Regions from separate parts of the Lysinibacillus sp. JNUCC-52 genome, predicted to be linked through region 4. Evidence: riboswitches for the same ligand, from Rfam matches in the RefSeq annotation. Region 4 holds a riboswitch; each other region holds the start of a gene.

Region 1 (7,703 bases), 1.6 Mb from region 4:
AAGAAAAAGATGAGATGAGTGAAGCGAATCCGATAGATGTAATTGACAGTGTAATAGCAGAAATGGAGTTATTACATCCGACAGCCAAAATAACTTTGTCGAAAATTGGTGAAATAGGTCCAGTTTTTATAACATCCAATGCACTTAGTCAGATCGTTCGCAACATAGTTGAAAATGCAATTCGTTATTGTGAAAAAGTTCCAGAGGTGAATATTTCCCTTTTAACTTTAGATGATAAACTGCAAATTCAAATCGCAGATAACGGCATTGGTATAGCTGAACAAAATCTCCCGTATATTTTTGATCGTTTTTATCGGGTTGATGAGGCGAGAAATCGCCAAATTGGCGGTACTGGCTTAGGGCTTAGCATCTCAAAAATGTTACTTGAAAAATACAATGCATCAGTAGAAGTCAAGAGTGAAGAAAATGTTGGAACCGTTTTCTTGTTGAGGATACCGCTAAAATATTAAGGAAAATGCGCGGTTTATTTAAGATTTTTAGCCTTCGGGAAAAAAATTGCTTAATTTGCTAAAAAGTGTTGTATTTTTTGTGAAGAGTAGTAAGATTGAGATGGAAAAAACGTTCTTTAAAATATGGATAATTTGTGTCGAACGTCCTTTAAAAGAACGGGATAATATTATATAATTAATTGTAATTTAATTAATGGAACTGCCGATAGGCAAAATTTGGAGGTCATTTTTCATGTCGAACAACGTTACAACTGTAAGTTCTCCATGGTCAGCTTTCTCTGGTCCTAACTTAGGATATGTGATGGAGCAATACGACTTATTCTTACAGTCTCCTGAAGAAGTAGAACCGGAGTTAGTATCATTATTCCAACAATTTGGTGCACCAGTAGAAGTAGAAGGTGATGTAGCTGTAGTAAGTGGTTCAGCAGCTCCTGCTGGCGATTATAAAAAGGTATTGGCAGCTGTAAAATTAGCTGATGTAATTCGTACTCAAGGGCATTTAGCAGCAGATATTTATCCTTTAAAAAATCGTGCACTTCAAACAGCACAAATTGAAGAAAGTGCTTTCAACTTAAGTCCTGCGGATTTAGCAGAAATACCTGCTGCTATCTTCTTCAAAGATGTGCCAGCGGGCGTGAAAAATGGTAAGGATGCAATAGACTTTTTAAAATCTGTATATACAGATAAAGTAGCATTTGAATACGGTCATGTTGTAGCAACTGAAGAACGTGAATGGATTCAAGCTCAAGTTGAATCTGGTTCTTTAAAACAAGCTCTAACTTCAGATGAGAAAAAAGCGCTTTTAGATCGTTTAACACGTGTTGAAAACTTTGAAAAATTCATTCACAAAACATTTGTTGGTCAAAAACGTTTCTCTGGTGAAGGATTAGATACTCAAATCGTCCTTTTTGATGAAATTTTAAAAACAGTAGAAGCAAATAATGTTGAAAATGTTCGTATAGGAATGGCTCACCGTGGTCGTCTAAATGTCCTAACACATATTTTAAATAAACCATATGACATGATGTTCTCAGACTTTGCACATGTTTCGAACGATTTATTTATGCCAGAGCATGGTCGACTAGAAATTACAAAAGGTTGGACTGGCGATGTGAAATACCACATGGGTGCTTCATACACTCGTGAATCAGGTATGAACGTAAAACTAGCTTATAACCCTTCTCACTTAGAAGTTGGAAATCCAGTTGTATTAGGTGCTACTCGTGCAACACAGGATGATACATCTAAACCAGGGCAAGCTGTCCACAATCCCGCTAAAGGCCTAGGTATTCTTGTGCACGGTGATGCTGCTTTCCCAGGTCAAGGTATTGTAACGGAAGTATTAAACTATTCGAAAACAGAAGGTTTCTCAACAGGTGGAACAATTCATATCATTGCAAATAATATGATTGGATTCACTACGGAGCTTCAAGACTCTCGTTCTTCTGTTTATTCTTCTGACCCAGCTAAAGGTTATGAAGTACCTGTTGTTCATGTGAACGCAGACAGCCCAGAAGCTGTATCTCAAGTAGGTCGTTTTGCAGCAAGCTACCGTCAAAAATTCGGTAAAGATATTGTTGTTGACTTAATTGGTTACCGTCGACATGGTCATAATGAAACAGATGACCCAACTGTAACAAATCCAGAGACGTACAAACTTGTAGCAAAACATGAGACTATTCGTGCATTATATGGTGCACAATTAGTAGCAGAAGGTTTAGTTACTGCAGAAGAGGTTGCGGCACTTGATTCAGCTATTTATGCGGAAATGCAAGTTGCTTACGATCACGTAAAAGAAATGGCAGAAAAAGATGAACACAAACATGTAGAAATGCCAGAAGAATTAAAAATTAACTTCCCACAAATCGATACAGCAGTAGGTGCTGAACGTTTAGAAACGATTAATGAAGAACTATTAGTATTTGAACAAAACTTCGAGCCACAAAAGAAATTAGGCAAAATTTTAGAAAAACGTCGTGATGCATTTGCGTCTGCAAAAATTGATTGGGGCCATGCTGAAACATTAGCATACGCAACAATAATTCAAGATGGCACTCCAGTACGATTTACTGGTCAAGATGCTCAACGTGGTACATTCTCACAGCGTCATTTAGTATTACATGACAAAAATAATGGTAACGTATTTACACCACTTCACCACATTTCTGGTGCAAGCGCTTCATTTACGGTACACAATTCACCATTAACAGAAGCTGGGGTTGTTGGGTTTGAATACGGTTACAATTTAGAAAAAGGCAACGTACTTTCAGTATGGGAAGCACAATTTGGTGACTTTGCGAATATGGCTCAAGTGATGTTTGATAACTTCATTTCAGGGGCACGTTCTAAATGGGGCCAAAAATCAGGCTTAGTTATTCTTTTACCTCACGGGTATGAAGGCCAAGGTCCTGAACACTCTTCAAGCCGTATGGAGCGTTACTTACAAATGTCTGCTGAAAATAACTGGTTTGTGGCAAACTGCTCAAATGCAGGAAACTACTACCACCTATTACGTCGTCAAGCAGCAATGTTAGAAACAGAAGGTGTGCGTCCATTAGTTGTTGTATCACCAAAATCATTACTTCGTCATCCATTAGCTGCAGCAAATGCTGAACAATTAGCAAATGGCGCATTCCAAGAAGTAATCGAACAACCAGGTTTAGGCTCAAAAACTAAATCTGTTGAACGAATTGTATTAGGTACTGGTAAAGTAATGATTGACTTAGCAGACCGCGTGAAAGATGGAGAAGGCTTCGATCACTTACACATTGTTCGTGTAGAGCAACTTTACCCATTCCCAACGACGCAAGTTGCTGATATTATTGCTAAGTATCCAAATGTTAAAGAAATTGTATGGGTACAAGAAGAACCTAAAAACCAAGGTACTTGGAATTACGCATTGGAAACATTATATGAACTATCTGAAGGTAAAAAGCTTCGTTATGTAGGTCGTCCTGCAATGAGCTCAACTTCAGAAGGTGATGCAGATTCTCATAAAGCAGCTCAATCAGCTCTAATTGAAGAAGCAGTTGCTGAAACGGTAAAAGTAAACTAAACATATCATTATTACTGGAAGCTGGGCTACGTGCCTAAGGCGGTAGCCCTTTATGTGCATGAAACGCATGCACGTTAATCAAAGGAGGAAATGAAAGTGGCTGAAATTAAAGTCCCTGAATTAGCAGAATCGATTACAGAAGGTAGTATTGCACAGTGGGTTAAAAAAGTGGGCGACCGCGTGGAAAAAGGTGAATTCATCGTTGAACTTGAAACAGATAAAGTAAATGCTGAAATCATTTCTGAAGAAGCTGGGGTGTTAACACAAATTTTAGCTGAAGAAGGCGATACTGTTCTTGTAGGCCAAGTAATCGCAGTTGTAGAAGCGGGCGAAGGTGCGGCACCTGCACCAGCAGCAACACCAGTTGCAGAAGCTCCAACACCAGCGGCTGCTCAAGCTGTAGCTGCACCAACACCAGCAGCAGCACCTGTTGTGGAAGAAACTTCTGGCGAACGTGTAATCGCATCTCCTGCAGCACGTAAACTTGCTCGTGAAAAAGGAATCGATCTTGCAGCTGTATCTCCAGTTGATCCACAAGGTCGTGTACGTGTACAAGATGTTGCAGCTCATGGTACAGCACCTGTAGCAGCACCTCAAGCTAAACCAGCTGCAGCGCCACAAGCAGCAGTAGCTGTAGATAATTCACGTGTAACAGTTGAAAAAATGAGCCGTCGTCGTCAAACAATCGCTAAACGTCTATTAGAAGTTAAGCAATCGACTGCTATGCTTACAACATTCAATGAAGTTGATATGACTAATGTTATGGCATTACGTTCTCGTAAAAAAGATCAATTCTTTGAGTCTACAGGCTCTAAACTTGGTTTCATGTCATTCTTCACAAAAGCTGTTGTTGCAGCACTTAAAAAATACCCTTATGTGAATGCTCAAATCGTTGGCGATGAAATTCACTTAAATAACTTCTTTGATATTGGTGTAGCTGTATCAACTGAAGAAGGTTTAGTAGTACCAGTTGTTCGTGATGCAGACCGTAAAAACTTCGCTGAAATTGAGGATTCAATTGCAGACCTAGCTAAAAAAGCACGCGATAAAAAATTAGGTTTAGCTGATCTTCAAGGTGGTTCATTCACTATTACAAATGGCGGTGTATTCGGTTCATTAATGTCAACACCTATTATGAACGGTACACAAGCGGCTATTTTAGGAATGCACTCAATTAAAAAACGTCCAGTAGAAGTAAATGGTGAAGTAGAAATTCGCCCAATGATGTACTTAGCATTATCTTATGACCACCGTATTATCGATGGTAAAGATTCTGTAGGCTTCCTTAAAACTGTTAAAGAGTTACTTGAAAATCCAGAAGATTTATTATTAAATTCTTAATTCAATAAATGACATGCCAAAACCCTACAAAATGAACTGTTTTGTAGGGTTTTTTGTAGTCCGTTTAATTTAAGATGTACTTTCGAAAAAATACTTCATGGTCTAAAGGGCCTTTGTTGAACTTAAAAATAGATTCTTATGGTTTATAATTATTGTTTTTAATAATAAAAATTTGTGAAATAATGCCAAACGTTTTTAATGATATTCTACTTAATTTATGGATTTAAGAAGGATTATAGGCTAATTTTGTCATTAGTCAGAAAAATGATAAAACTATCTTGACGAATATGCTAGCTTTATAGTAATATCTATATAACAATTAAATAAACAAACCTCACTTTTGTTTTTCGTGAGGTAGAGGCGCGGTATTTATTAGTCCATTGCTGAGTTAAAGCAAGCGAAGACGTAATGGAGAAGGAAATATCGCCGAAGTATAAAAGGAGCTCGTACTTTTATGCTGGGTCTGCAGTGAATAAGTGCAGGACTGTCCTAGTAAATATAATTCCAGTTTACTAGGTTGTGCTATCTCGGAAACATGGAAATTATAGTGAGGATTTGGGCAACTGTTAATAAAAGGTAAGACCTAAGTTCAGAACTTAGGTCTTTTTTTGTACAGTTGCTTTATTTTTTTTACAGAAAAGGGGAGTTTTAGATGAAAAGAAAATGGTTGTTATTTATGTTAACAGCAATGACAGCAATCCTGTTAGCGGCTTGTGGTACTAGTGACAAGGATGAAAAAGCAACAGGAGATGGTGCAAAGGATGAAAGCGGTGGAGAATTCCGCATTGGGATGGAAGCAGGTTATCCACCATTTAACTGGACACAGCAAGATGATTCTAACGGCGCAGTAAAAATTGCTGATAATGCAGAGTATGCAGGCGGCTATGATGTACAAATGGCGAAAAAAATCGCTGACGGTTTAGGCAAAAAACTAGTCGTTGTAAAAATGGAATGGGATGGTTTAGTACCTGCGCTTCAATCCAAAAAAATTGATGCAATTGTAGCAGGGATGTCTCCAACAGAAGAACGTAAACAAACAATTGATTTCACTGAAAACTACTATACTTCTGATTTCGTAATGGTTATTAAAAAAGGTAGCAAGTATGAAAATGCCAAATCAATTCAAGATTTCTCAGGTGCAAAAGTTACATCTCAGCTAAATACATCGAACTATAATGTTATCGATCAAATTAAAGGTGTAGAAAAGCAAACAGCGATGGAAAACTTCTCTGCAATGCGTGTAGCTTTAGAAGCTGGCAAAATTGATGGCTATGTAGCTGAACGTCCAGAAGGTATTTCAGCAGCAGCAGCTAATGATAAATTTACATTTGTATCATTTGAAGAAGGATTTGATACAGATATTTCTAATACTTCTATTGCAGTAGGTTTACGTAAAGGTGACGCGAGTCTAGAGAAAATCAATGAAATTTTAAAAGGTATTTCAGAAGATGATCGCCAAAAAATTATGGAAGAAGCTATTTTGCAACAACCAGCAGCACAGTAATATCACTGGAGCTGTCCTAATCGAAAAAATAGTATACTGAGCTGTCTTCTCGTATGCTATTTTTTCATATTCAAGCAGTGTTTTACTTCAAAAGTTTAAGTGACTTTGGGACAGTCTCTATTATAAATTTGTTGATTCAGAGAGAAAGTCAAACTGAATAATGCATGTCTAAGAAGTGTGTCACATAATTTGAATAAAGCTTATTCATTCAAATGAAAAGATGATTTCGCTAAGGCATAATTGATATCAAGCAACAACACGTTGTTAGGAGGAACATCATGAGTTTAGAATGGATTATTTCTATTATAGAAAACAACTGGCAAATGTTTTTACGAGGAGCGTATTATACGTTACTCATTTCAACAATCAGTACAATTATTGGTGCATTCATCGGATTTTTTATTGGGATTATGCATACCATTCCAGTTCGTAAAAAAAGTATAAAACATATTTTATTAAAATGTATTAATTTTATACTGACATGCTATGTTGAATTTTTCCGTGGTACACCAATGATTGTACAAGCAATGGTCGTATATTACGGACTAGATATTGCCTTTGGCATCGATATGCACTTTATTACTGCTGGTATTTTAGTCGTTTCATTGAATACGGGTGCGTATATGGCTGAAATCGTACGTGGTGGGATTGTCTCAATCGATAAAGGACAATACGAGGCTGCTTCTGCGATTGGCATGGGGCATGTGCAAATTATGATGCATGTTGTATTACCGCAAGTTGCACGTAACATTTTACCTGCAACAGGTAACCAATTAATTATGAATATTAAAGATACTGCTGTTTTAAGTGTAATTAGTGTAACAGAATTATTCTTCCAAACAAAATCGATTTCGGGTAATAACTTCCGTTATTTCGAATCTTTCTTTGTCGCATGTGTGCTTTACTTCATCATGACATTTACGGCTTCAAGAATTCTGCTATATGTAGAAAAACGTCTTGATGGACCTGATGCTTATCAAAAAGAACTGAAAGAAATAGACTAGGGGGAACGAACAAATGGCAATCATTCAAATAGATCATTTAAGTAAATCATTTGGTCGTAACCAAGTATTAAAAGATGTGAATTTTAAAGTAGAAAAGGGAGAGGTTGTATGTTTAATCGGTTCATCAGGATCAGGTAAATCAACCCTTCTGCGTTGCATCAATTTACTTGAAACACCAAATGGTGGAGAAATTATTTATAAAGGGGAAAATATTTTACACGAAAAGCATAACATTCAAGCTTATCGGACGCATCTGGGAATGGTTTTCCAACAGTTTAATTTGTTTAATAATCACAATGTGTTAAAAAATTGTACTGTAGGACAGGTTA
Region 2 (7,703 bases), 680 kb from region 4:
CAGGAACACATGAAGGGAAAACACAGCGCCTTGTTGGTGAGATTGAGGATTTTGAGTACATTGTGACTTCTTCGAATTTAGAGGCACTTATTCTAGAGTTAAACCTTATTAAGCTACACGATCCTAAATACAATATCATGCTAACGGATGATAAAACGTATCCGTATATTAAAATTACGAACGAAAAATATCCACGGCTTATTACAACACGTAAAGTAAAAAAAGATAAAGCAAAATACTTTGGTCCTTATCCAAATGCGTATGCAGCAAGTGAAACAAAAAAGTTGCTCGATAGACTCTATCCGCTACGTAAATGTGTACAATTACCATCAAAAGTTTGCTTGTATTACCATATGGGACAATGCTTAGCACCGTGTGTAAAAGAAATTGATGCTCAAGTATATCACGATATGATTGAAGATATGACGAAGTTTTTAAATGGTGGTGTGGAGTCAGTAAAAAAAGAGCTTGAACAGAAAATGTTAGCTGCCGCGGAGCAACTAGAGTTTGAGCGAGCGAAGGAGTTCCGCGATCAAATTGCACATATAGAAACGGTTATGCAAAAGCAAAAAATTGTGTCCAGTGATACAACGAACCGCGATGTATTCGGTTATGCAGTTGAAAAGGGTTGGATGTGTGTGCAAGTATTTTTCGTTCGTCAAGGTAAGTTGATTGAACGAGATGTTTCGATTTTCCCGATTTATCAGGATGTTGAAGAAGAATTTTTAACATTTGTCGGACGCTTTTATGAAAAGCCTGAGCATATAAAGCCTAAGGAAATTTTTATTCCTCCGTCGATAGATACAGCAATTTTAACGGAATTATTAGCGGTTAAAGTGCTAACACCGAAGCGAGGGCAAAAAAAAGAATTAGTAGATTTAGCTATGAAAAATGCTGAAATTGCAGTGGCGGCGAAATTCCAGCTAATTGAGCGACAGGAAGAGCGTACAATAGGTGCTTGCGAGGCACTCGGGGAAGCGATGGGAATTTCAGCACCTCTCCGCATTGAAGCTTTTGATAATAGTCATATGCATGGTGCTGATGCGGTATCAGCAATGGTTGTATTTATTGATGGTAAGCCTGCTAAGAAGGAATATCGTAAATATAAAACACGCACTGCCGCAAAACATGATGATTATGGAGCAATGCAAGAAGTGATACGTCGCCGTTACACAAGAGTATTAAAAGAAGGCTTGCCATTGCCTGATTTAGTTCTAATAGATGGTGGTAAAGGACAGATGGAAGTCGCGCGAGAAGTGTTAGAGGACGAGCTTGGACTTGTTATCCCAATTGCTGGCTTAGCAAAAGATGAAAAACATAATACATCCCAGCTTTTATTTGGTGATCCACCTGAGGTCATTGCATTAAAGCGGACAAGTGACGGGTTTTATTTACTTCAGCGTATTCAGGACGAGGTACACCGTTTTGCGATTACATTTTTACGCCAACAGCATGAGAAAAATGCTATTCAATCTGTTCTCGATGGCATTGAAGGTGTTGGGCCAAAACGCAAGCAACAATTATTGAAGCACTTTGGTTCAGTTAAAAAGATTCGTGAAGCAAGTGAGCTTGCACTTCAAGAAGCGGGAATACCTGCGAACTTAGCGAACAGTATTTACAATTATTTTCAGCAACAGACGTTGTCAAAGGATTAGACATGTGCTAAGGTTGTGATAGAACAAAGCAGTGAAAAACTGATATGTTCTATTACACTTTAGATGAAGAATATGTGGGCAGAGCATATATTTTCATAAAGGTAAAAATGAATAATTTCACTATTTTAAGTGATGATAGAGGTGCAAGATTCAATAGTAGCACATTGAAGGATGGACAAATCCAATGATGGTGTGTGAAAGGGGAGCTTGCCGAAGTGAAGTATCGTTGTTTCCGATACTTTGCTGGTTTTGCATTTAATAGATGTAAGACTGTCGAATCTTGACGTTTCGGAGAGCTATCACACATGCGCAAGCTTTTTATTGTACATGTTGCAGGCAGCTTTCACGTTATGTGAAGGCTGCCTTTTTGCTGTTCTAGAGACGAATCGATAAAAGGAGAATGATAATAATGGCGAGTATTGTATTAAAGTTTGGCGGACCAGCAATCGCTTCAACCGAGCAAATTCAAGAGGTCGCTAAAATAGCGATAGCCAAAAAAGAGCTTGGCTATGATGTTGTAGTAGTGACAGCTGCGATGGGACGCACAGCAAAAGACTTAGCAAAGATGGTACGTGATATATCAGACGATGCTTCTAAACGTGAAATGGATGTACTACTTTCGACGAGTTCACAACTCGCAAGTGCCCTTTTTGCAATTGCTTTACAGGAGGCGGGCTATGATGCAGTATCTTTGACTGGCTGGCAGGCTGGTGTGCAAACAGATGGGAAACACTTTCATGCACGTATCGACCATATCGATGTGTGCCGTATGAAAGAACATTTGATACAAGGACAAATTGTCGTTGTTGCGGGAGAGCAGGGCATTTCTAGTGCAAATAATATTACAACGCTTGGTAAAGGTGGAGCCGAAACAACGGCAGTAGCCATTGCAGCTGCATTAGAAGCGGAACGTGTGGACATTTATACAAATGTAGATGGTGTTTATACAGCAGATCCTCGGTTTATAAAAAAAGCAAGAAAGCTAAAGGAGATTTCATATGATGAAATGCTTGAACTGTCCCATTTAGGTTCACATATTTTACATCCACGGGCAGTGGAGCTTGCTAAAAAGTTTCAAATGCCTGTCATTATTCGTTCAAGTGTAGAAGATATAGCAGGTACTTTATTGAAGGAGGAAGTTGAAATGGAGAAAAATTTAATCGTACGTGGTGTTGCTTATGAGTCTGATATCATTCGCTTAACTATCGGTTATGATACATACTCAACTGCATCGTTAGCAGATATGTTTGCTATCCTAGCAGAGAATCGCATTAATGTTGATATTATTGTGCAAGCTATTATTGAAGGTGTGAGACCATCTGTATCATTTACCATTTTAAAAGAAGAGTTTGCTGATGCTTTACGTGTACTAGAGGATAGTAAATTATCACTTGGTTTTAGCTTTGCAGATTTTGAAATTGGACTAGCGAAAGTTTCGATTATTGGATCAGGCATGGCGTCAAATCCAGGTGTTGCAGCACGAATGTTTGATCGCTTACGTCGAGAAGAAATTGCAGTAAAAATGGTCAGTACTTCTGAGATTAAAGTTTCTGTTGTTGTCCCACAGGACGAAATGATTCGCGCTGCAAACGCATTACATGATGAGTTTAATTTAGCAGAAGAGATTCACGAATAGTAGCTTTCTATAGATAACTACATAGGTTGATTTCCGCTACGGGCGGGCGCTTTCCGCGGGCACAAACGTAAGCCGTCACCTTGGCTAACGCGAAATGCCCGCGTCTTACGTTTTGTACGTTCTCATCAGGAGTCGCCCGCCTCCGCTTATCAACGCAACCAGGAATATGCCGATGGATACCTATAATAAAAAAAGACAAAAGGCATGTTGCCTTTTGTCGACGCTGAAAAAGGATTGCTTTTCTAACAAAATCGCAATACTTACAAGCTTATCTATTTGGTATTGTATTCATAATACGCTCTTTAACATCCCATTTAACTGTAAACATGACTTGCTGTTGCTTTTCGCGCTTCTCATCATAACATTCCGTTAAGTATCCTTTTGATTGTTGGATTTGTTCAGCAATAAACCCTGCTTCCAATCTAAAGCTCCGATTTTGAATTTGCAAAAGGGTTGGCTCATTTGTTAAATGGAAAATACGTCCATCCTTAGACTCCTTTGTCAATTCAAGAGTACCCCAGCACGCATCCGCGAAAAATGCGATAAGTTCATCTTGACTTTTACAAGGGAACTTCCGTGCAAGCTCTTTTCCAGCCCAATATAGTACGTCATCTTCATGTTTACCGAGAATAGATGATAGAATATGATCACGGATTAACTCATATCCAAATGGTGAGATTGTATTAGATGGATTATTTAACATAGAAATCCTTCTTTCTTAGAATTTTCTTATAATTCAGCGTCAATAAAGTAAAGGTAGAATTTTCGAGAAGAAACGACACGTTATGTACTAGATTGCTTCTATAATGAGGGCTATTAAAAACTCTATGTTACCTTGACGCTCGTAGCTCTTGAGAGTACAATAAACATGTCATAATATTGTACCATGATGAAATACACAGTCAATGGAGTATCATTTACAAAATGGTGACTTCTTTTGTTGTGCTATTTTAAGTACTAAGGGGGGTAACAGTCTTGTCGAAAGATCGAGAGTTTTTATGGCGTCGCTTACATTCTCTACTTGGTATCATTCCAGTAGGTCTGTTTTTAACGATGCACCTATTCATTAACTTTACAGCAGTAGGCGGAGCAGAGAGCTACAATGATGCAACCGCAGTAATGGAAAAGATTCCATTTCTTATCCTAGTAGAGTGGATTGTCATCTATATTCCATTAATGTTCCACGCATTTTATGGTGTGTACATCGCATTCACTGCTACACCAAATACAGGGCGTTTCAGCACATACCGTAACTGGATGTTCTCATTACAACGCTTCACAGGTGTATTTTTAGTAATCTTCATTGCATGGCATATTTTCCAAACTCGTATTCAAAAAGCGCTTGGTACACACGTTGATTACGACATGATGGCAAATATCGTAAATAATCCATTTATGCTTGGATTCTATATTGTTGGTATTATATCAGCAACTTTCCACTTATCAAATGGCTTATGGGCATTCCTAGTAAGCTGGGGTATCACACAATCTCCTCAGTCTCAAAAGATTGCTACTTATGTAACAAACGTTCTTTTCGTAATTCTAAGTGTAGTTGGTGTGGCTGCTATTTTAGCTTTCGTTTAATTTAATAAAAGCTACTATAATAGTGCATGCAATCATTGCAATTTTTTAAGAGGAGTGAGAAATAATCATGGCGAAAAGCAAAATAATTGTTGTCGGCGGCGGTTTAGCTGGTCTGATGGCAACGATTAAAGCAGCTGAAGTTGGTACTGAAGTTGATTTATTCTCATTAGTTCCTGTAAAACGCTCACACTCTGTATGTGCGCAAGGCGGAATTAATGGTGCCGTAAATACAAAAGGTGAAGGGGATTCTCCTTGGATTCACTTTGATGATACAGTATATGGTGGGGATTTCTTAGCAAACCAACCACCTGTTAAAGGTATGTGTGATGCAGCCCCTGGTATTATTCACTTAATGGACCGTATGGGTGTAATGTTCAACCGTACGCCAGAAGGTTTACTTGATTTCCGTCGTTTCGGTGGTACGTTAATGCACCGTACAGCATTCTCAGGTGCAACAACTGGTCAGCAATTACTATACGCGTTGGACGAGCAAGTTCGTTCTCACGAAGTAGCTGGATTAGTTAACAAATATGAGCACTGGGAATTCCTTGGTGTGGTTATTGATGATGACGGCGTTTGCCGCGGTATCGTAGCACAAAATATGCGTACAGAAGAAATTAAATCATTCCGTGCAGACGCTGTAATTATGGCGACTGGTGGCCCTGGTATTATCTTCGGTAAAACAACAAACTCTGTTATTAACACAGGTTCTGCTGCTTCTATCGTATACCAACAAGGTGCTTCATACGCGAATGGTGAGTTCATTCAAATTCACCCTACAGCGATTCCTGGGGACGACAAAAACCGTCTAATGTCAGAATCTGCACGTGGTGAAGGTGGACGTATTTGGACATACAAAGACGGTAAACCTTGGTATTTCTTAGAAGAAAAGTATCCTGCATATGGTAACTTAGTACCACGTGATATTGCTACACGTGAAATTTTCGACGTTTGTGTAAACCAAAAGCTTGGTATTAACGGCGAAAACATGGTATACCTAGATCTTTCTCATAAAGATCCACATGAGTTAGACGTTAAACTTGGTGGTATCATTGAAATCTACGAAAAATTCGTAGGTGATGACCCACGTAAATTACCAATGAAAATTTTCCCAGCAGTTCACTATTCAATGGGTGGATTATGGGTTGATTACAACCAAATGACTGAAATTCCTGGTCTATTTGCAGCAGGTGAATGTGATTACTCACAACATGGCGCAAACCGTCTAGGTGCAAACTCATTGCTATCTGCTATTTATGGTGGTATGGTTGCTGGACCAAATGCAGTTGATTATGTGAAACATCTTAAAAAGCATGCTGAAGATTTATCTCAAGATATTTTCGATGCACGTGTTAATGAAGAGCAAGCTAAATGGGATTCTATCATGAAAATGGACGGCACAGAAAACGCTTACCTACTTCATAAAGAACTTGGTGAGTTAATGACAGCTACAATGACTGTTGTACGCTTTAACGACCAACTTGAAGAAACTTACAAAAAACTTGGCGAATTCCAAAAACGTTGGGAAAACATCAATATCAACGATACACAAAAATGGAGTAACCAAGGTGCTCACTTTACTCGTCAGTTGAAAAACATGCTTTACTTAGCGAAAGTAATGACGAAAGGTGCTTTACTACGTAATGAATCTCGTGGTGCACACTATAAACCAGACTTCCCGCAACGTGATGATGAAAACTTCTTAAAAACAACGATGGCGAAATTCGACCCAGCTACGGGCGAGCCAATTATCACTTATCAAGAAGTAGATGTATCATTAATCCCACCACGTAAACGTGACTACTCTGCGAAAGGAGACTAAGAATTATGGAAATCGCAGCTAATACTGGAAGAATGGTAAAAGTTGAAATTTTACGTCAAGATACACAAGGTGGCCAAGGCTACTGGCAGAAATTCGAAGTTCCTTACCGTCATGGTATGAACGTTATTTCTGTGTTAATGGAGATTCAAAAAAATCCAGTAACAGCTACTGGAGAAAAAACAACACCAGTTTCATGGGACATGAACTGTCTTGAAGAAGTTTGTGGAGCATGTTCAATGGTAATCAATGGTCGTCCACGTCAATCATGTTCAACACTGATTGATCAATTGACTGAACCAGTTCGCCTTGAGCCAATGAAAACTTTCCCGGTTGTACGTGACTTACAAGTAGACCGTGATCGTATGTTCAATGCACTGAAAAAAGTAAAAGCATGGGTACCAATCGATGGTACTTATGATTTAGGTGAAGGTCCTCGTATGCCAGAAGGTAAACGTCAATGGGCTTATGAATTATCTAAATGTATGACTTGTGGTGTATGTATGGAAGCGTGTCCAAACGTGTCTGAAAAAGCTTCATTCATTGGACCAGCACCACTATCACAAGTACGTCTATTTAACACTCACCCAACAGGTGCAATGATTAAAGACGAACGTTTAAATGCAATTATGGGAGATGGCGGTCTTGCTAACTGCGGTAACTCTCAAAACTGTGTAGCTGCTTGTCCTAAAGGTATACCTTTAACAACATCTATCGCATCTTTAAACCGTGCAACAACAGTGCAAATGTTCCGTAACTTCTTCGGTTCTGACCATTACGTTGACTAATTGTACAATGCAAATCCCTTACACAATTGTGTAAGGGATTTTTTTATAGACTGTTAGATATAAGATAATAGTTGATTCGGCAATAAAACACTAAAATTTCTGATTTTTCTATGATAAAATAGCATTTTCCTTTATAATGAATTTGTATTCATTTTTTAACTATTAATACGGCTAGAATATCAACAGCTTCATAAAAACAGTAGCCGCATACAGACGAAGGG
Region 3 (7,703 bases), 830 kb from region 4:
AGTTCAGTGGTAGAACACCACCTTGCCAAGGTGGGGGTCGCGAGTTCGAACCTCGTCTTCCGCTCCAAATGTGCCGGGGTGGCGGAACTGGCAGACGCACAGGACTTAAAATCCTGCGGTAGGTGACTACCGTGCCGGTTCGATTCCGGCCCTCGGCACCATTTTTTAAATATTAAGCGCCCGTAGCTCAATTGGATAGAGCGTCTGACTACGGATCAGAAGGTTGTGGGTTCGACTCCTGCCGGGCGCGCCATAAAAAGATAAGATAGACAGTAACGGAATGTAGCTCAGCTTGGTAGAGCACTTGGTTTGGGACCAAGGGGTCGTAGGTTCGAATCCTGTCATTCCGACCATCTTTTAAAATTTGGGGCCTTAGCTCAGCTGGGAGAGCGCCTGCCTTGCACGCAGGAGGTCAGCGGTTCGATCCCGCTAGGCTCCACCATATTTATTTCCGGAGGTATACCCAAGTCTGGCTGAAGGGATCGGTCTTGAAAACCGACAGGCGGGTAACACCGCGCGGGGGTTCGAATCCCTCTACCTCCTCCATTTTCTTTTTTCGGGTCAGTAGCTCAGTTGGTAGAGCATTAGATTGAAGCTCTAAGTGTCGGCGGTTCGATTCCGTCCTGACCCACCATATGCGGGTGTAGTTTAATGGTAAAACCTCAGCCTTCCAAGCTGATGTCGTGAGTTCGATTCTCATCACCCGCTCCAAAGAGGGCCTATAGCTCAGCTGGTTAGAGCGCACGCCTGATAAGCGTGAGGTCGATGGTTCGAGTCCATTTAGGCCCATTAAAAAATTATTCCGAAGTAGCTCAGTTGGTAGTAGCACCTGACTGTTAATCAGGTTGTCGCAGGTTCGAGTCCTGCCTTCGGAGCCATGGCCCCTTGGTCAAGCGGTTAAGACACCGCCCTTTCACGGCGGTAACACGGGTTCGAATCCCGTAGGGGTCATCTAGTAAAGCATGTAGCATATTGTTGCTACATGCTTTTTCTTTGTAATTTTTTAAGCTATTCATTTAGTTTTTATAAAATTTTGATGGAGAATTTTTGACTATTGATTTAAATTTGAACAAAGTATTTCATATATAAAAGATGTATGTTTTCTAATGAATTTTTTCATGGAGAATTTATTTCTATTCATCTAATATGAGGGTAGATGGAGGAAAACGACATGAAACTACAAGAGATACAACGTTTTTTAACACTTTATCAAATGGAGCAAAATGAGTCTGCACAATGGCTAACAAATAGATTACAGCAAGTTGAAAATGAAGGACAATATATTCCTTCAACAGAGGAGCTTACTTTTGGTGCACGAGTAGCTTGGCGTAATAGTAATAAATGTATCGGGAGATTATTTTGGCAGTCACTTCATGTTGAGGATGCCCGTGATGTTTTAGATGAGCAAGGGATATTTGAGAAGTTGTTATGTCATATTCAATATGCGACAAATGGTGGTAAAATTCGGCCAACAATAACGGTATTTGCATCTGGTAGAGTAAAGATTTGGAATCATCAGTTGATCCGTTATGCAGGCTATGAGACGGAAGCTGGCATTGTTGGTGACCCACATTCTGTACCATTTACAAAAGTATGTGAATCGCTAGGCTGGCAGGGCGAGGGCACAGCATTTGATGTATTACCACTCGTTATCCAGGTGGATGACCGTCAACCACAATTGTTTTCAATACCACGTGAAGATGTACTAGAAGTTGTAATTCGCCATCCTGAGCACCCACAAGTGGAGGAACTAGCGTTGAAATGGTATGCGGTGCCGATTATTTCAAGCATGCGTTTTCAAATGGCTGGAATCGACTTTCAAGCGGCTCCTTTCAATGGTTGGTATATGGGGACAGAAATTGGGGCACGTAATTTAGCTGATACTGATCGTTATAATATGTTGCCGAAAATCGCTGAAATTTTTGGGCTCGATACGACTAAGCAAGCATCGCTTTGGCGTGATCGCTCATTAGTTGAATTAAATATTGCTGTACTGTTTTCCTTTAAAGAAGATGGTGTAAGTATAGTCGATCATCATACTGCTGCACAGCAATTTAAGTTATTTGAAGAAGCTGAGCAGAAGGCAGGTCGCGACTTAACAGGCAATTGGACTTGGTTGATTCCCCCATTATCACCTGCAACAACGCATATTTTCCATAAGCCTTATGTCAATGTTTATAATACACCGAATTTCTTTTATCAAAAACCGCCTTATTAAAAATGTAAAAAAGCAGCTCATAGTAGGATGAGCTGCTTTTTTTAATTTATATATTCGTTTCTAGAAGCTCTAAATGAGCAGAAGAATAGTAATACTGCAACGACAACGAATAGACAGCCAGCGATGTTCCAACCGCCAAATAAATCATGTAGGTAACCAAATAAAATAGGGCCAACTGCGGCTAATAAATAGCCTAATGATTGTGCAAAGCCCGATAAATCAGCTGCTTCAAATGCCGTACGAGTACGAAGAGTAAAGAACATCATTGCAAGTGAAAATGAAGCGCCACCTGCTAATCCTAGCAATATCATCCACAATACAGCGAGATTAGTCCATTCCATGACAAGGCCAGTAAAGCCGACAACATAAAAAGCAGTAAACATCAAAACGAGAGGTCGTTGTGATGTCATTTTACTAGCGATAATCGGTACAGCTAGAGCCATAGGTACTTGGGAAATTTGCATGATTGAAAACATCCAACCTGCACGATCTGCTGCTATTCCTTGGGCAATATAGATTTCAGGAATCCAAGCTGCAGTTGTATAAAATAATAACGATTGTAAACCCATTGCGCCAGTGACTGCCCAAGTAACTGGTGATTTCCACAGTGGTATACGAGTTTTCGTAGTAGCTACAGTTGGTTCAGGCTTATTAAATTTTAATTGAGGAATCCAAATTAAGATAGTCACGACGACAAGAGCTATAGCGATGGCAAGTGCACCTTGCCAGCCAAGAGATGCATTGGCTATAGGATAACTAATACCAGCGCCAATACCAGCCGTTAAGTTCATGGACATTGTGAAGAATGCCATTAGTAAACCAACATGATAAGGGAATTTTAATTTAAGTAACCCTGGGATGAGGACGTTACCAAATGAAATAGCTACACCTATTATCATTGTACCGAATACGAGTAACCCTGTTGTTCCAAGTGAGCGCAGTACAATCCCAAGTGCTAATAAAATGGTTGATAGAAAAAGAGTTAGTTCTAGTCCTAGTTTTCTTGCAACGATTGGGGCAATAGGTGACACTAGTGCGAATGCAAGCAATGGAATTGTTGTTAGAAAGCCTGCAAGTACGTTAGATATACCGAGATCCTCACGAATGAAGGAAATAATTGGTCCTACAACCGTTAATGGCATACGTAATGTCGAAGCAAGAAAAATTACACCGATAACTAATAAGAGCGTTGTGCCCTTCCAGTTAATCTTTCTGCTAGGATAAGTAGATTCTTCGTTAGTTGTCAAAATAAGTACCTCCCTGATAGAACAGTTATAATTCGAACCACTATAACACTTTATCACATTAATAAAAATAGTAGAATATTCATAAAATACAGAACATTAATCGTTTTATTGAAATGTCTTAGGTCGTATGTTAAACTAAGACACATCATAAATTTAATAATTATATGCCTCATGTTTGTATTGAGGTAGAGGTCGCGGTATTTATAAGTAAGCTAGTGGAGATGACAAGCATTGAAGATGTTAGCTGAAAGGAAATATTGCCGAAGTGTGAGGGGACTTGAAAACCTCATGCTGGGGCTGTCTCCGAAAGGAACAGAACTGTCACGTTGGACAACGTGTTGTGCTATCATTTTGAAGAAACAGAGGATTTACTTAGCCATCACAACGTTCATGTGATGGCATTTTTATTGCCTCTTATAAAAGGAAGGAAGCTTTAACGTGAGTGAAATAAAAGTTAATCAGCTCGGTCATAAAGCACCAGAGTTGAAAAAAGAATTAAAAAGCCGCCATATAACAATGATTTCGTTAGGTGGTACTATCGGAACTGGGCTATTTCTAGCCAGTGGTGGTGCTATAGCACAGGCTGGACCAGGTGGTGCACTTCTTGCTTATGCATTAATCGGCATTATGGTGTACTTTTTAATGACAAGCTTGGGTGAAATGGCAGCTTATATGCCGTCATCAGGTTCATTTAGTACGTATGCAACAAAATTTGTAGATCCAGCGCTTGGCTTTGCACTTGGCTGGAACTACTGGTATAACTGGGCGATTACAATTGCCGCTGAAATTGCAGCAGTTTCTCTTATAATGAAGTACTGGTTCCCAGACAGCTCTTCGGCACTATGGACAGTCATATTTATTGCGATCGTACTAACATTCAATTTACTTTCTGTAAAAAGCTATGGTGAAAGTGAATATTGGTTTGCCATGATAAAAGTTGCGACTGTTATTGTTTTCATTATCGTCAGTCTATTGATGATTTTTGGTATTTTAGGAGGACAAGCACCAGTCGGCTTTACGAATTTCTTTATAAGTGATGGTCCATTCCATGGTGGCTTCCTTGCTACATTCGGCATATTTCTAGCAGCAGGCTTCTCGTTCCAAGGGACAGAGCTATTAGGAATCACTGCTGGGGAAACTGATGATCCTGGTAAAAATATTCCGAAAGCGGTTAAGTCAGTCTTTTGGCGAATTATTTTATTTTACATTTTAGCCATTGCAGCAATTGGGATGTTAATTCCATTTACAGATGCTCGTTTATTATCTGAAGATATTGCTGTTTCACCATTCACACTAGTGTTTGACCGCTTAGGTATTGCCTTTGCTGCATCATTAATGAATGCCATTATATTAACAGCGATGTTGTCTGCAGGTAATTCGGGGTTATATGCATCATCACGTATGTTATGGCAATTAGCAGTAGATGGACACGCACCTAAAATTTTCGCAAAGCTTAGCCGTCGCGGAATTCCGATTTACGCATTACTGCTAACATTAGCAGTCGGTTGCCTAGCATTTTTAGCATCATTCTTTGGTGATGGCGTTGTCTATATGTGGCTTTTAAACGCTTCGGGGATGTCAGGCTTCATTGCATGGCTTGGTATTGCATTTAGTCATTATCGCTTCCGTAGAGCGTATGAAGCGCAAGGCTTAGACCTAAAATTACTACCATATAAAGCAAAGCTGTATCCATTCGGACCACTCTTTGCATTTACATTGTGTATGATTGTTGTAATTGGTCAAAATTATACAGCTTTCACAGGTGATTCGGTTGACTGGTATGGCGTCCTTGTTTCTTATATCGGGATACCACTGTTTATCGCCTTGTGGTTGGGCTATAAAATAAAACATAAAACGAAAATGATTCCACTGCAACAGTGTGATTTAAAAGTAGAGAAATAGAAATGAAAGCTGTCCTATTAATTAGAGGGCAGCTTTTTCGCATTCCTTCCGTATTAATGAATGCTGTAGCGGCATCCAGTATGGCACTAATTCCATTGTATTTTGGTATGAAAAAATACTCCGTACCAACAACAATACTGTCCTCTCTGTTGATCGTGATGGTTGTTTCTTCAAATACGGGTGCATTTTCATTGAATGATATTATCGTAATCCCGATAACATTAGCAATTATAGGGATAGTCATTGCCTATTTAGCAATCCGCAACATCGAAAAGGTAGATGCTTAATAACATAAGTAAAGCCCCTGTATGAAATTACTATACAGGGGCTTTAAAAAGGCCTGGGGAAGCCTGGCGAACCATATTTATTAATTATTCTCAGGCACACTAGCCGTTGGATAAACATCAACAGAAAGCTTGGCAGGTGCCGTTAATTTAGAAAAGCTAATATATAATAGGAAAGAAACCGCACCACCGACAAGCCATGCAATATCCAATCCATTTAGCATTTTTGCAATAGGACCTACATATAACTCCGTATTAATAAACGGAATTTGAATAAAGATAGTTAACAAGTAAATAATCATTGTAGGTATATTAATTTTTCCGAAAATGCCATCCTTCTTGTTGAACTCATCTGGAGGGTAATGTACTCTCTTTAAAATATAAAAATCAGTTAATGTAATCATACTCCAAGGGATAATAAAGAATAAAATAAACCCTAAGTATAATTGGAAATTAGCCATAAAATTGCTTGAGCTCCAAGTTGCAATAATGGCAATAATAATACCAATTGCGATGGAAGTAATTGTCCGTAGTCTCGCAGATGTTTTAAACGTTAAAAAGTTACTTGCAATCGATAATATAATAATGCCTGCTCCATAAATATTTAAGGAGTTAATAACGAGGACACCAAGAGATAATAATAGTGCAATAATGAAACCTAATGAGCCCATATCTTTAATTTGCGCCATAACATTACCATTCACAACCATAGTGGCAATGGCTGCACCTAAAACCATTAACCAAACTGAACTAGCAAAGCTTCCAAGGTAACTATAAGTAAATACCTTTTTAGATTGTGAAGGATGGATAAATCTTGAATGGTCAGATACATATGGACCATATGTAATCTGCCATGTTACACAAATGGAAGTCATTAATAAAAACTGGCTGAAAGAAAAATTACCAGCATTTAAAAGCTCCATTGAAACATTCGTTAAAATCATAATCGACAAAATAATAAATACTACTGTAAAGCCAATTGTATAGATTTTCATCGACTTTTGAAGTAAGCCTTGTCCAAAAATAGCTAGTAATACCATTGGAATTAGACTTACAATAACGGTTACGTTCATATTAAGACCAAGTGTTTCCTGCATACCTTGTCCAACTAGAACGGTATTTGTAGCTCCGTAGCCTAAATACATGATTAGAATGATTAACATTGGCAATATAGCTCCGAAGTAGCCAAATTGTGCTCTACTTTGTACTACTTGCGGTAAACCTGCTTTAGGACCAGTGGCAGAATGGAGTGCCATAATTGCAGCTCCTATGCCGTGTCCTAATAGGATAGCAACAAGTGACCACCAAAAATTCAACCCTAATACGATAGCTAGAGATCCTGTTACAAGTGTTGTTGAAACGGTACTTGCGGCAAACCATGTAAAAAATAGCTCTTTGGCAGTGCCATTACGCTGTTCTAAAGGAATATGTTCATAACTAATTTCCTCGATAGAATTGCTCATAGATACCCTCCCTCTTAATAATTATTTTTAATATAATAATAGTGTTTACAATTTAAACAGTAACTTTTAATGATGGCCAATAAGCTGATTGGATTGAAATAACCTCATTGATTGCTTTCTTTTCTACTTCGTTTACAAAATCGGGATATCCTTGTGAATCTTGGAATGGATCCTCTACATCACTTTTCACGCCACATAATTCTTCAATAATGCGCAATGTACAAAATGGAACGTAAGCGTTACTGTAACCACCTTCATGACAGAAGACGATTTTTCCATCCGTATGCTTATTAGCTAAGTTCATCATAATTTTTGTTAACTCTGCAAAGCCTTCAGCAGTCATGTTCATGCGTCCAAGTGGATCAAACATGCCTGGATCTTGACCAGCAGAAATAATAATAAGCTCAGGTTTATAATCGTTGACAATAGGTTCCACAATGGACTTAAATGCTTCAATATAGCCTGCATTTCCTGTGCCTGGAGGAAGTGGAATGTTGACGTTAAATCCTTTTCCGTCAGCTTCACCTACGTTCTCTGCATAACCCGTATTATTCGGGAAACTTAAATGCTGATGTACTGAGAAGAATAA
Region 4 (7,703 bases):
CAATGCGGTGGCTGTCAGTTACAGCATCTATCCTATGAGGGGCAGTTAAAGTGGAAGGAAAATATGGTGCGAAATGTTATGCAACGTTTAGGCAAAATCGACGCACCTGTTTTACCAGTGAAGGGCATGGTGGAGCCATGGCAATATCGCAATAAAGCTCAAATACCATTTTCCACAAATGACGCAGGACAAGTCATTGCTGGCTTCTACAAAACAAAATCACATACAATTGTTGATATGGACCGTTGTCTAATCCAAACAGGCGAAGCGGACGCGATTCTTTCTGGATTAAAAAAAGAATTAACGGCAATTGGTGTTCAACCTTATAATGAAGCATCACATGATGGGATGCTGCGTCACGTCGTTATCCGAACTGCACGTGCGACTGGAGAGGTGATGGTTGTACTCGTTACGAAAAAGAAAAAATTCCCGCAAAAAGAAGCGGCTGTAGCGAGCATTTTAAAGCTAGTGCCAAACGTGACATCTATTATGCAAAACATCAATAGCGATAAAACAAACGTTATATTTGGGGATGAAACGATCAACCTTTGGGGCAAAGATGTAATCATTGATTCTATCGGTGATGTGCGCTTTGAAATTTCGGCACGCTCTTTCTACCAAGTAAATCCTCAGCAAACAGAAGTACTATACAAGCAAGCGTTAGACTACGCTGATTTACAAGGGCATGAACGCGTCATTGATGCCTACTGCGGTATCGGTACCATTTCTTTATTCCTTGCACAAAAAGCGAAGGCCGTAATGGGTGTCGAAATCGTTCCACAAGCTATTGAAGATGCAAAACGCAACGCAGAGCTTAACGGCTTTACAAATACGTACTTCGAGGCAGGTCCAGCAGAGGAAGTGATTCCACGCTGGTATAAGAAAGGCAAAGAAGCAGATGTCCTTGTTGTAGACCCACCACGTAAAGGGTGCGATGAGGCACTTTTACAAACGATTTTAGAGCAACGTCCAAAACGAGTTGTTTATGTATCCTGTAACCCAGCAACACTCGCACGTGACCTTCGCATATTGGAAGATGGCGGATACAAAACACAGGAAATTCAACCTGTCGATATGTTCCCGCACTCCACGCATTGTGAAGCAGTTGCATGGTTGGAGTTAGCTTAATATATGGGTTACACATATAATTTTTAAACAATACGGATTATAATTTTAAAAATAGAAAAGTTCCATACAGACCCTGATTTTGCAAATAACTTTTGCGAAATGGGGGTCTTTTTATATGGAACTTAATTGGAAAATATCATTGATTTATTTCATGAAGAAATCCTATGCTTATCACAGGAAATTAGTTGCTTTTTATAGGGGCTTTCCATAAGTTTCGTGACTTTTTATAATGGTCTTCCTTCATGAAGGTTTAGAGAGTAATTTTTTATTTTACCTCATAATAAAATATGGTGTCAATAATAAATTTGTGATTTTTTTAAAAAATGTTATAATAGTCTTATAGTTGTTTTTTTCAAATCGTATTTCGAATTTCGCTGACCTTTTTTGCAGATAGAATTCGGATACGTTTTTTTTATATCCTTTATCTTAAGACAAAGGAAAAAATTTAAAACAGTTATTTAAGCTTTTAAGATAATAGGTCTAATTAATTTACTATCTAATAGTAACCGCGTTTTTATTCCAAAAGGAGGATTAGAATAATGAATCTAATCAATAAAAAAGTTACACATAAGCGTTTTGGCATGGGTAGTATAGTTAAACATAATGAGTCTATTATTGAAATACATTTTGCGTCGGAAAATAAAATGTTTGTTTTCCCTGATGTATTTGGAAAGTACCTAAAACTACATGATAAAAGTGATGCTCATTTAATCGAAAAAATAATACAAATAAAGGAAATGGAAAGAAAAGAGGAAGAAAGGAAGAAGGAAGAAGAAAAAAAACTACAGCGAAAAAACCTGAAACTTCGATTAGAACACGAAAAACTTATGAAACATTATAAACTCCATCCTGAATCACAAATGGTTTTTAGATGTGACATAGAAGAACAAAATAGTTCTGTTTCAGAGTGGAAGGTTTTTTCAGGCGCAATAAAAAGTGGTAATAACAAGGGGAAGCCAAACAAACCTATCCGCATGCACCAAAATAGCGCTGTCCTGTTAACAGCACTAGATCCTGGCATGCCTGAAAAAGACAGACGTATCATAGGTGTCTATATGGTGAATGAAGATTTTATCGGTAAGCTGTGTGAAGATGGAAATATTCCTGCCCATTCAAAATACAAACTCCAACTTTCAGAACAGGAATCGAATCAATTACTTTTATGGAAGTATTATACAGACAAAAAATCCCCTGACAAAATGACATGGAATTCAGGTAAATACCGTTATTTTGATAATGTATGGATGGCTCAAATTTTACTTGATATCGTTTCGTTGAAGAGTGAACCAACAGAACAAGAGCTAGCACAACGATTTTTTAAACATTTTTGTAAAATGAATCAAATAACAGATCATGATTTACCAAAGCCTAATGGCGCATTAATGCGTATTTAGACTTTAGCCTAAAGATAAGAATGACAGGACACTGACATAATCTCCTAACTATCACTAATGCCGAACAGTGCTTTGCTCTGTTTGCTAATTAACATGTGGAGTTAATATCATTATTTAGCAAGAACGAATTCTTATTAATGGGATTCGTTCTTTTTGTATTAAAAAATGAATAAAGCTGTTTTTTGTTGAATTTATTGAGCTAACGAAGTGGGACTTTAATAAAATAAGCAAAAACCAAATATGATGAAGAAAATTGGCTCGATTCCACTTCTTCGTGAGTGTGGAGCAATTTCATATATAAGGAAAAATGACTTGAAGTAATAAAACAATCTCCGTCTATCTTGACTAATTGTTTTCGTGTGAGCAACTGCTTAAAATTTTTTTATATAAGCTTAAAGCCATACTAGAAAAGGTTTCAAGTTGTTATTACCAAAATTTTCTTGTATAAAAATATAGATAACTTTGCTAAGATATCTTTTGAAATAAGTAACCTTTAATACGGTCCAGAGAGGCTGAGAAGGGCTATATGATGTTTTAAGTTATTATTTTTATAATATCTTTGTTTATTCATGCCCTTTTGTCCAATCTGACGAAAGGGCATTTATTTTGCATTTTAGCTGTGAGTACACAACTAACGTACCTCTTTTAAAGGAAGTCCCGTGAGGCTTAAAAGGAGAATGGAAACGTTATATTTATATAGATACATCCATTCATTCGTAAATAAAAGAGATTTATTTCATCTAGAACATACTGGAGGAGAGTAGAATGGATTATCGAAAAAAAACCGTGGTCGCATCGGTAGCAGGTTTAACATTAGAAGGCATGGACATCATGTTTATCTCATTTGCGATGACAATGATTATTGCGGAATTTAACATTGATTTAGCAACGGGAGGACTTATTTCTTCTATAACGAATGTAGGGATGCTATTAGGAGGAATTGTTTTCGGCGTTTTAGCAGATAAGTATGGCAGGGTAAAGGTCTTTACGTATACCGTCATCTTGTTTGCAATTGGTACAGCGTTAACAGGATTAGCGACTAGCATTGAACAAGTGTATCTATTTAGATTTATTGCAGGAATAGGTGCTGGGGGAGAATACGGTATTGGTATGGCGCTTGTTGCAGAAGCTTGGCCGAAAAATAAACAAGGGCGTGCATCTTCCTATGTCAGTGTAGGTGCGCAGTATGGCGTTATTTTAGCAGCATTACTAAGTGCAATCATTCTTCCTACTTTAGGATGGAGAGCATTATTCTTTGTTGGAGTAGTACCTGTTATTTTTGCCTTTATCGTAAGAAAAAATTTAGACGAATCTCCTGAGTGGCTTGCCGCTCAGAAAAATAAAAAGGCTAGTAAGAAAGCTGAAAAGGGTAAGTTGGTACAATTGTTTGAAACGCCACGAACAGCGATTACAACAATTTCACTAATTATAATGGCAACAGTTCAAATTGCTGGTTACAACGGATTAATGATTTGGTTACCATCAATGCTGCAACAGTCGCAAGGCTTATCTGTTTCAAGCTCTGCGATATGGACAATTAGTACAGCTGTAGGCATGATTGTTGGTATGTTAACCTTTGGACTATTTTTAGACCGATTTGGCGCAAAGCGTGCCTTTGGCGTCTTCCTTATTGCCTCAGCATGCGCTGTATTCTTATACTCTTATGCTACTGGTAGTGTGGGTGTTCTAATCGGTGGCGCAATTGTTGGATTCTTCTCAAATGGCATGTTCGCTGGATATGGAGCGTTGATTGGTAGTCTATATCCCGTTCAAATTCGAAGTACGGCAACAAACACAATCTTTAACTTTGGTCGAGCGATAGGCGGTTTTTCACCTATCCTTGTCGGCTATATTTTACAAAGTTATGATATGAAAGTTGCGATGCTTTACTTAGCAGGCTTATATTGTATGTCCTTTATTGTTATGTTAATGCTCAAAAAAGAGAATATAGCGAATGTAAGCGAAACTATATAACATTGATTTAACCATCAATTAAAATGCCCTTGCGTTTTAATTGGTGGTTTTTTATAAAATAGGAGTTGCTTTGAAGCTTTATCCATCCAGCTGAAATAGCAGGCACTCGGAAGAATAAATTGTTCGATTATTGTTATATTTATTTCAATTAATTATTGTATGAAAGCGTTTTATTTGTCATTTTTTTATAATAAGGCGCAGTAAATCTTATGAAACATAGTAAATTTATCGTTGACATAGAAAAAATGCAATAATATAATTATTTCAAACAATTAAATAAACCTCACTTTTCCGATAGTGAGGTAGAGGCGCGACAGTTAACAGTACCTAATGGAGTCCGAGAAGACGAAGAGATTAGGTAGAAGGAAATGTCGCCGAAGTGTATGGTGAGTTCTCGCCATCATATGCTGGGTCTGTAGCGAATAGCTGCAGGACTGTCTTCATAAACATAGCTGTTTATGAAGTTGTGCTATCTCTGTTTAGACAAACAGTGGGAATTTTAAATGGTCGATTCATTTTTAGTTTCTAAATGAGTAGATCATTTTTGTATTAGACAGATTCTTTTGCACAAAGAATCTGTCTTTTTATTTATCTATAACATATCGGAAATAGAGGGAATTTGGAGGAATTATTATGGAAAATACATCAACATTATATTATGAATTTTTACCGACTGACGGTCAAAAAATAAACGTGAACCCAGATAAAACAGCATTACTAATCGTAGATATGCAACATCAGTTTATTAGCCGAGATGGATTAGATGCACAAGTTGCAAGAGAAAAGGGCATGTTTGAACAATGGGAATACTTCTTTAATCGTATCGACACTTTAACAATTCCGAACAATAAAAAACTTTTAGAGTTTTTCCGTACAAATAAATTAGAAGTAACATTTGGTCGTATTGCTTGCCATCATAAAGATGGACGAGATCGTTCTCCAGTACAACGACGTCCAGGTTGGAACAATATTTTATTGCCTATCGGTGACCCAGGAGCGGAGATGGTGGAGGAGCTAAAGCCACTTGATGATGAAATTGTAGTCAATAAAACGACAGATAGCGTATTAAGTGGAACGAATTATGAATTTTTACTGCGCAATATGGGCATTGAAACAGTAGTTTGTACAGGCGTTGTAACTGACCAATGTGTTGCTTCAACCGTTCGCAGCTTAGCTGACGCAGGCTTTGAAGTTATTTTAGTTGAAGATGCATGTGCAGCAGCAACGCAACAGCTTCATGATGCAGAAATTATGATTATGAATCAAATTTATTGCCAAGTGATGAGCACTGATGAAGTAATTGATTTAGTAACGGAAGAACTAGCAAAAAGCAACCCAGTGAATGTGTGAGAGGAAATAGACTATGAGTCAAACAGCCAATAATCATACACCACAGTTAAAGCGTGTTTTAACATTAAAAGATTTAGTCATATATGGTATTGCTTTTATGACACCGATTGCGCCAGCTTATATTTATGGCTTTGCAGCAGAGTCTACAGGCGGCATGTTGCCATTAGCCTACTTGATTGCGATGGTTGCCATGATGTTTTCTGCCTATAGTTACGGTCGAATGGCTGCTGTTTTTCCAAATGGAGGGTCCACTTATACATATACGCAACGTGCAATTAATCCGCATTTAGGTTTTTTTGCAGGGTGGGCAATGTTTATGGACTATGTTTTAGTGCCCCTCATTGTATTTATGGTAGGTGCTTCATATGCGAATGCCTTAATACCATCTGTTCCGTATTGGGTATGGGTCTTATTAATTGCAGGTATTATTACGACTGTAAATATTCTAGGGATTGGTATCGCTGCAAAAACAAATCAAATCCTCGTTATATTTATGGGAATTGTAGTCGTTATTTTCGTGATTTTTTGTGTAAAGACAATTGTTGGTGGGGAAAGTAGTACGTCGCTCTTTTCTGTTGTACCATTCTTCAACGATGAAAAATTCGTTATGTCTGCCATTATTTCTGGTGCAGCAATGGCCTGCTTTTCATTTTTAGGGTTTGATTCGATTACAACGCTTTCAGAAGAGGCAGTTAATCCAAAAGATGATATTTGGAAGGCAGCTATTTTAGCTTGTTTAATTGGAGGACTTATTTTTATTGGACAAGCTTATGTAGCACAGCTCGTATGGCCTGATGTGACAAACTTTAGCTCAGCTGATACGGCTCTATTTGATATAGCGGAAAAAGCAGGTGGTGCCGTTCTTGCAACGCTTTATACTGTTGCAATTATTGTATCGACAATAACAGCTGGTTTAACAGGTCAAGCAAGTGCATCTCGTTTAATGTTCAGTATGGGGCGTGATGAGGTACTTTCCAAAAAGTTTTTCACACATTTACATCCAAAATATCAAACACCAATATACAATATTTTATTAATGTGTGTCATTAGTGTTTTAGGAGCGCTGTTTTTATCAGCGAATTTCGTAGCAGAATTAATGAACTTTGGTGGTCTGACAGGATTTATGTTTGTTAACTTATCAGTAATCGTATATTACTTCTTCCGAAAAAAAGAAAAGAAAATAATTCGATACTTATTAATTCCAGGGTTAGGATTCGGTATTTGTTTCTACTTATTTATTAATTTATCACCGATGACATTGAAGATAGGCTTTTTGTGGCTAGCAATCGGTTTTATTTATGCTTTTATTACGACAAAAGGCTTCAAGAAGAAACCACCCACTTTTTCGGATTTATAAAATACCTTTGCAAGCAGACAACAACGTCGCAGAAAAAAGTGTTAGATTGATGTAAGCAATCTAACACTTTTTCTCTTTTGTCCCAAATTAATTTTGTTTAAGGAAGTCTTTATCCAAATACGCTGGATTCGGATATTTATAAAAACCTTCCCCTGAAGAAGCACCCATTTTCCCTAAATCAATATACTCTGCTTTAATTTTTTCCGCAATGATTTTTGCCATTGGATCTATTTCCGCTTTCATCATATTTAAGTTATATGGTGTCTCCATGCCAACTATATCTAAAAAGCCGAAAGGACCTAATGGTGAGCCTGTTGAAATCATCCAGTTTTTATCAATTGTATGTGGGTCTGCAATATCATTTGCCCAAAGCCCCATCCCAGCACTTAAAAAGGGAACAGATAATGTATTTAAAATATAGCCTGGTTGTTCTTTCTTTAAATGGAATGGAATCATGCCAATCGTACGTGCAAATTCAACGACTTGTTCCGTGTACTGTG

The links. A riboswitch is a leader RNA that binds a small molecule or an ion and turns the genes downstream of it on or off. The one in region 4 is predicted to bind lysine.
Positions count from the first base shown of each region.
Region 1: linked by a shared signal. The riboswitch ahead of JNUCC52_RS01795 (transporter substrate-binding domain-containing protein) and the one ahead of JNUCC52_RS16565 (cysteine hydrolase family protein) in region 4 are both predicted to bind lysine.
Region 2: linked by a shared signal. The riboswitch ahead of JNUCC52_RS19900 (aspartate kinase) and the one ahead of JNUCC52_RS16565 (cysteine hydrolase family protein) in region 4 are both predicted to bind lysine.
Region 3: linked by a shared signal. The riboswitch ahead of JNUCC52_RS12460 (amino acid permease) and the one ahead of JNUCC52_RS16565 (cysteine hydrolase family protein) in region 4 are both predicted to bind lysine.

Region 1 is NZ_CP065546.1:312,211-319,913, forward strand. It holds gene JNUCC52_RS01780 (sensor histidine kinase) at 1-470, shown strand, start outside; gene JNUCC52_RS01785 (2-oxoglutarate dehydrogenase E1 component) at 703-3,525, shown strand; gene odhB (2-oxoglutarate dehydrogenase complex dihydrolipoyllysine-residue succinyltransferase) at 3,622-4,866, shown strand; lysine riboswitch at 5,214-5,399, shown strand; gene JNUCC52_RS01795 (transporter substrate-binding domain-containing protein) at 5,519-6,370, shown strand; gene JNUCC52_RS01800 (amino acid ABC transporter permease) at 6,649-7,374, shown strand; gene JNUCC52_RS01805 (amino acid ABC transporter ATP-binding protein) at 7,388-7,703, shown strand, end outside.
Region 2 is NZ_CP065546.1:4,028,072-4,035,774, forward strand. It holds gene uvrC (excinuclease ABC subunit UvrC) at 1-1,655, shown strand, start outside; lysine riboswitch at 1,784-1,962, shown strand; gene JNUCC52_RS19900 (aspartate kinase) at 2,065-3,291, shown strand; gene JNUCC52_RS19905 (YslB family protein) at 3,560-3,994, opposite strand; gene JNUCC52_RS19910 (succinate dehydrogenase cytochrome b558 subunit) at 4,267-4,875, shown strand; gene sdhA (succinate dehydrogenase flavoprotein subunit) at 4,943-6,697, shown strand; gene sdhB (succinate dehydrogenase iron-sulfur subunit) at 6,703-7,482, shown strand.
Region 3 is NZ_CP065546.1:2,523,745-2,531,447, reverse strand. It holds tRNA gene JNUCC52_RS12525 (tRNA-Gly) at 1-67, shown strand, start outside; tRNA gene JNUCC52_RS12520 (tRNA-Leu) at 73-161, shown strand; tRNA gene JNUCC52_RS12515 (tRNA-Arg) at 177-253, shown strand; tRNA gene JNUCC52_RS12510 (tRNA-Pro) at 277-353, shown strand; tRNA gene JNUCC52_RS12505 (tRNA-Ala) at 367-442, shown strand; tRNA gene JNUCC52_RS12500 (tRNA-Ser) at 454-546, shown strand; tRNA gene JNUCC52_RS12495 (tRNA-Phe) at 559-634, shown strand; tRNA gene JNUCC52_RS12490 (tRNA-Gly) at 638-711, shown strand; tRNA gene JNUCC52_RS12485 (tRNA-Ile) at 716-789, shown strand; tRNA gene JNUCC52_RS12480 (tRNA-Asn) at 802-878, shown strand; tRNA gene JNUCC52_RS12475 (tRNA-Glu) at 880-951, shown strand; gene JNUCC52_RS12470 (nitric oxide synthase oxygenase) at 1,172-2,218, shown strand; gene JNUCC52_RS12465 (CynX/NimT family MFS transporter) at 2,260-3,465, opposite strand; lysine riboswitch at 3,644-3,819, shown strand; gene JNUCC52_RS12460 (amino acid permease) at 3,904-5,367, shown strand; partial or broken gene JNUCC52_RS12455 (ABC transporter permease) at 5,409-5,654, shown strand; gene JNUCC52_RS12450 (purine-cytosine permease family protein) at 5,735-7,114, opposite strand; gene JNUCC52_RS12445 (class II histone deacetylase) at 7,167-7,703, opposite strand, start outside.
Region 4 is NZ_CP065546.1:3,352,658-3,360,360, forward strand. It holds gene rlmD (23S rRNA (uracil(1939)-C(5))-methyltransferase RlmD) at 1-1,128, shown strand, start outside; gene JNUCC52_RS16555 (malate synthase) at 1,668-2,522, shown strand; gene JNUCC52_RS16560 (MFS transporter) at 3,288-4,496, shown strand; lysine riboswitch at 4,792-4,976, shown strand; gene JNUCC52_RS16565 (cysteine hydrolase family protein) at 5,130-5,846, shown strand; gene JNUCC52_RS16570 (APC family permease) at 5,860-7,203, shown strand; gene JNUCC52_RS16575 (3-hydroxyacyl-CoA dehydrogenase) at 7,291-7,703, opposite strand, start outside.